DNA from 2 places in the Tessaracoccus pujii genome. Region 2 is predicted to be linked to the other one. Evidence: riboswitches for the same ligand, from Rfam matches in the RefSeq annotation. Region 2 holds a riboswitch; the other holds the start of a gene.

The links. Region 2 has a riboswitch for cobalamin ahead of ACX1D0_RS08245 (VWA domain-containing protein). Riboswitches for the same ligand answer to the same signal wherever they lie in the genome.
Region 1: it holds a riboswitch for cobalamin, as region 2 does, so the genes downstream of both, bluB (5,6-dimethylbenzimidazole synthase) here and ACX1D0_RS08245 (VWA domain-containing protein) in region 2, are expected to answer to the same signal.

Annotation. Positions count from the first base shown of each region.
Region 1 covers NZ_CM137012.1:2,183,430-2,186,388, forward strand. The annotation lists gene ACX1D0_RS10550 (ABC transporter ATP-binding protein) at 1-125, opposite strand, end outside; gene ACX1D0_RS10555 (ECF transporter S component) at 130-657, opposite strand; gene bluB (5,6-dimethylbenzimidazole synthase) at 892-1,563, opposite strand; cobalamin riboswitch at 1,600-1,804, opposite strand; gene ACX1D0_RS10565 (galactokinase family protein) at 1,913-2,959, opposite strand, start outside.
Region 2 covers NZ_CM137012.1:1,693,260-1,696,218, reverse strand. The annotation lists gene ACX1D0_RS08245 (VWA domain-containing protein) at 1-1,516, opposite strand, end outside; cobalamin riboswitch at 1,603-1,749, opposite strand; gene cbiE (precorrin-6y C5,15-methyltransferase (decarboxylating) subunit CbiE) at 1,798-2,959, shown strand, end outside.

The DNA of each region.
Region 1 (2,959 bases), 490 kb from region 2:
CCGGTCTGCCCCATCACCACTGTGAAGCTGCCGGCCGGGAAGCTCAGGTCGATCCCGTGGAGGACGTCGGCGTCGGCCTTCGGGTAGCGATAGCTGACGCCGACGACCTCCAACGAGTGCGTCATCAGGTCAGTTCAGAAGCCTGCTGTTGCGTACCGCGGAGTAGGCGATCGCCGCGATCACCAGGTTCATCACCGCAGCCACCAGCAAGGACGGGACGGTTGCCGCATACATGCCCCAGCCGCCGATCGGCAGCACCATCAGGCCGAGACCGAAGCTGTTCAGGATCGCAGCGACGACTACCGCAACGATCAGCCACACCGGCCCGCCGCGGCGCCCCAGCCACCGGAACACGATCGCGCACACCCCCATGCCGAGCGCGATCACGAGATGCATCGGCAGCGTCAGCGGAAAGCCGACGATGGCTGCCGCCAGCAGGTGTCCGACGGCGATGACGATGAAACCTGTCCAGCCGCCGAATGCCAGGGCCGAGAAGAAACCCGGCGCCGAGTCGAGCCCGATCGAACCCAGCGGGCTCGGGATCTTGATCAGGGAGCCGACCGCGCTGAGGGCGATGAAGATCGCCATGTTGGCGAGTTGACGGGCCGAGACCGGTGACTTCTTCACCTGGTCGGGTGCAAGGTCGGAAATCGACATTATTACTCCTTCGTTGTTTCTGACGGAAATCTGGCCGGCCCATCCCTGTCGGGCCCAATGCGGGCTCTCAAGCTGGTGCGGGACGCCCCCGCGACCGCCATGCGGTCTCGGCCGGCCAAGTTCAGAGCTTCAGGTGGTTCTCACCTGCGTATGACTCATCAGCGTCACAGGCGAGACACTGAGTAGACCTGACCGCCTCGGCACCATCAGGCATGCGGCGGTAGTCAGCACGGATCAGGGGTTCCCGGGTAGGCGTTCGTCACGGGTTGCGCCCCATCGCTCCCGGTGCACGGCAAGCTCCAGCGGCCGCCGCTCGCGCCATCCGCAACGCTCGAGTTCGGGCTTGGGGTGCAGGTGACTGACCGGTCCCACGCAGAGCCATGCCACGGGCCGAACCCCGTCGGGAATCCCGAGCAGCTCCTGGAGGAAGGTCTCGCGATAGAACGAGACCCAACCGACGCCCACGTCCTCCGCCGTGGCCGCGAGCCAGAAGTTCTGGATGGCCGTGACCACCGAATACAGGCCGGCGTCGTCGATCGCATGCCTCCCCAGCACGGCTGGGCCGCCCCGACCGGGGTCATAGGTGAAAACGATCCCAAGGGTCGATTCCAGAATGCCCTCGATCTTGATCCGGTCGAATAGGCGGCGACGTTCCTCATCCAGGGACGCCCCGTAGACGTCCCGCTCTCCCGCGACATGTTCCTGGAAGGCGCGACGCGTCGCGACGTCGCGGACGAGGATGAAGTCCCAGGGTTGGCTGAGACCCACACTGGGCGCGGCATGCGCTGCACCCAGCAGGCGGTTCAGGACGTCGTCGCGGAGGGGGGCGCCGGTGAACTCGGCGCGGACGTCGCGCCGACGTCCGATCAGTTCGTAGAGGTCGGTTGTGGGCGGGTGGGTGATCATGACAAGGCTCCGTCGGTCGGGCCATCCCGCGAACGGGACGGCACTCGTCGCGAGGCCGGTCTTCGGACTTCCCTTCATCACGCCCGACCACCTTCCCGGACAGCTGTCCAGTGGTTGCGTTGTTACGCACGGTCGGCCGCTCGGGTTCACCGCAGCGGGCCCTGTGCCGGAGTCACACCGGCTTCCCGATTCTCCCGGCCGCCTTTCGACGGACGCGGACACCTCGCGGGTTGTTTGCCGAGACGACTATAGCCCACCCGCCGGAGGTCCCGCAGTGCGGGGCGCTCGGGGCAGCTGCACCATCAGGGGAGGAAGATCGCGCATGCCGATCGGGCGGTGAGTCGTTGGCTCACTCCCCCAACGGGTGCGCCGGCCCGGATGGTCGGGTCGCGAGTGTCGTGGCGTGGGTTGCGGCTTCCGGGTGGGCCCGGGCGTATGCGGTGAGCCAGTCGTCGGCGAAGTCCTCAGCCCCAGCGCGTTCCACGAGGGCCCACACGCTGCCCCCGAAGCCGGCGCCGAAGGCGGATGCCGCCACCGCGCCGAGTCGTCGGGCGCCCCGGACGAGTGACTCCGTTTCAGGGATCTGGTTGCCCAGCCCCTCTCCGGCCCAGCGCTGGGAGGCCGCGACCAGTTCACCGAGCGCGGACCGGTCGTCGGCCCGCAGCGCTGCGACGGCTCCCGGCACGATCCAGGTGGATTCCGCCACGAACTGGCGAAGCCGTGCGAGCAGCAGTGGCTCGCCCGCGACGAGTGCCTCCATGGCGGACGCCGCGCCCGGGTCGGAGGCGACGGCGGCCGCGAGGTTCGGGTCGCGGCGGCCGGTGGCGGAGTTCCAGCGGGCGAGCACCTCGTCGACTGCGAGCGAGGCCTGGTTGTAGGCGTCTTTCGCGGCTCCCGTCTTCTCCGCAGTGACCCCGCTGACCGCCACGACGAAGGTGAGGTCGTCTGCGAGGCGAACGCGTTCTACCAGTCCGGCGGGGTTGAACGCGAACTGGCCAAGGTGATCGCGTTGACTGCACAGCATCGCGGTGTGGTCCTCGGACCCCCCGAACGTCCCGACCCCGGCTCGCCCGGCGAGCGGGCCGAAGGAGCGGCCGTTCTCGACGCAGGCCAGGTAGCCCGCCAGCTCGATGTCGTCTCTGACCGCGGCGGTCCAGGCGTCGGACCGGTCGAACCCGTTGAAGTGGGCCAGCGCCATGGCCGCGGCAACGACCAGCGCGGAGGAACTGCTCATGCCGCTGGCCAGGGGCAGGTCGGATTCGATGTCGAGGCGCGCGGGGCGCAGGGGCCCGAAGTTAGCGCCGAGGCGGTCGACCACGACGTTGAGATAGTGGCCCCAGTGCCCGGCGGGCAGGGCGACGGCCGAGCCAGGTTCCAGGATGACCATGTCGTCGCG
Region 2 (2,959 bases):
GCAACAGCGAGAGGATCGCCGTCTTGACCTGCCCCATCCGCTTTCGGGCTGCCATGGACCCGGAGGCGTCGACGCAGAAGAGGATGAGATTGGCCTCGCGGCCCTCCCGCACCGCGGTGCGGGCATCCTCCGGCTGCAGCAGCACCCGCCCCTGACGGTCCCGCTCCGGCGCACGCTCGGCGGCGGCCAGCAGGGTTTGGACGAGGTGCAGACCGCCGACGGCGCCCACTGCGCGGCTCGCCCCGATCCGACGGCCGGTCTCGCTGATGGCGCGGCTGCGGCGACCGGCCGCCCCGTGACCGATTCCCTGCACGATGAAGGCCTTCGGCCGGTAGGGGTCCCCGCTGGAAACCCGGCTCTCGGAGGCCGCGTCCGATGCCGGACCTGCGGCCGCCGTATCCGGGCCCTCGCCGTCGAGCGGCGGGCTGCCCTCCGCGGAGCGGTCCGCCGCCGAGTCGGTGCCGGTGGGGTCCTGCGGATCAGGGCTCTCGTCGGTGGGATCCCCCGGCGGGGAGGCGTCGTCGCGGGTCGGATCATCGTCCGGCGGAGGAAGGTCGCGCCCGAGGAGGTCGTCGAGGAGCTGCTCGTCGAGCCCGGGCGCGTCGAACGGGTTGCGCCGCCGCCGGTGCGGCAGGGCCAGGAGAGCAGCCCGGCGGATATCGGCCCGCGTCACTTCCGTGCGGCCCTCCCAGGCGGCATGCGCCACGGCGGTGCGGGCCGTGACGAGGTCGGCGCGCAACCCGTCGACCTCGAAGGCCGAGCAGATCTCGGCGATCTTCAGCAGGGCGGCGTCGGGCAGCCGAACCGAGACGACCCTGGCGCGCGACGCCTCGATCCGGCGGGTGAGCGCCTCCTCCGCGGGCCGGTACCTCTCGGCGAAGCCGATCGGGTCCCCGTCGAAGGCCATCCGCCGCCGTACGACCTCCGCCCGCAACCCGGGGTCCCGGGGGGCCGCAACTTCCACGGTGAGGCCGAAGCGGTCCAGGAGCTGCGGACGCAGTTCGCCCTCCTCGGGGTTCATGGTTCCGATCAGCACGAAGCGCGCCAGGTGCTCCACGGAGACGCTGTCACGCTCCACGCTCACCCGCCCCATCGCGGCCGCGTCCAGCAGCAGGTCGACGAGGTGATCGTGCAGGAGGTTCACCTCGTCGACGTACAGCAGACCCCGGTGGGCGCGGGCGAGCAGGCCGGGCTCGTATTCGACGCGTCCGTGGGACAGCGCCCGCTCCAGGTGCAGCGAGCCGAGCACGCGGTCCTCCGTCGCCCCGACAGGAAGTTCCACGAGACGCACGGGCCGGTCCACGGTCTCGGCCCCGGGCCCGAAGGGGCCGTCAGGGGAGGTCGCCGCGGGGTCCGCCGGATCAACCGAGAACCGGTCCGCGGCGTAGACCCTCACGTGCGGGAGGACGGCGGTCAGCGCCCGCACCGTGGTCGATTTGGCGGTCCCCTTCTCGCCGCGGATGAGGACCCCGCCGATTTCGGGGGAGATGGTGGACAGGACCAGCGCCAGGCCCATGTCGTCCATCGCGTCGGTCTCGCAGCCGAGAACGGCAGGGAAAGGAAAGTGCACCGGCATGTGAGGCTCCCGCTCGTGTCGCCATGGTCATGGTCGGGCGCGAGGCCGGTCTTCGGACTTGCCTGGTCCTTCGCTCACGCGAAGGCCGGGCTCACCGCAGCGGGCCTGTGCCGGACTCTCACCGGCTTCCCAGATTCTCCCCGTCGCCTGCGCCACCGTGTCCGATGGTTGAGCCTTCCGGGGCACCTCGTGCCTATGCCCACATGATAACGTCCTTTGTCGTGTCCGACAGAAGCCCCGCGGCGGCTGGCCGCGCCACCGGCCGGGTGATCGTCGTCGGCGTCGCGGCCGACGGCGTTCACGCGGTCAGCGAGGAGCTCGCCGGATCCGGAACCCTCGTCGTCGGCGCGGCGCGGCACCTGGAGCTTCTGCCCCCGGTCCCCGGGCAGGTGCGGCTCCGCCTGCCCTCCCCGCTGCGGGCCGGCCTGGCCGAGATCGTCACCGCTCACCCCGACACCACGGTGGTGGTGCTGGCATCCGGCGACCCGCTGGTCTCGGGGATCGGCTCGGTGCTCATCGACATCCTCGGCCCGGACGGCGTCGAGATCCGCCCAGCTGTCTCATCGGTGGCGCTGGCCCGGGCCGCCATGCGCTGGCCGGCGGAGTCCCATGGCCTTGTCAGCGTGGTGGGGCGTGACGTGTCTCTCGTGCTGCGGGACCTGGCGCCCGGCCGACGCCTGCTGGTGCTGTCCTCAGACGACGTCACCCCGCGGCTGCTCGGGGCGCTCCTCGTCGAGGCCGGATACGGCTCGTCGCGCCTGACGGTGCTGGGGAATCTCGGCGGAGACGAGAGTCGGCTCGACCTCGACGCCTTCGCCGCGGCCGAAGGCGCGGAGTTCCCGCGGCTGAACATCGTCGCGATCCAGTGCGTCGGTGAGTTGATCGCCGGGTGGACGGCGGGTGTGCCCGACAGCCTGTTGGCGGGGGTGGGGCCCCCCCTCCCGCGCGATGTCCGGGCGTCGGCCCTGGCGCTGTTGGGGCCGGTCCCCGGCGGGCGGCTGTGGGACATCGGCCGAGGCGCGGGTCCCGTGGCGGTCGAGTGGCTCCGCGCGCATCCCACCTGCCTGGCCACGGCGGTCGTGCCCGATGCGGCGGCATCCGGGCCGATCGGCGACCTCGCTGCGCGGCTCGGCGTCCCCAGGCTGCCGGTCGCGGTCGGGACGGCGCCGTCGGCCCTGGCTGGGCTGACCGTGCCGGACGCGGTGCATCTCGGCCCCGGCGCGGCCGCGTCCCGGCTCGCTGCCGCGTGTCTGGGTGCCCTTCGGCCCGGCGGCCGGCTCGTCGCCCATGCCGTCGGGAAGGGGGACGCGGCGCGGCTGGTAGAGCTGCAGCACCGCTTCGGGGGACAGCTCACCAGGATCGGTTGCGAGGTGCGGACGCCCT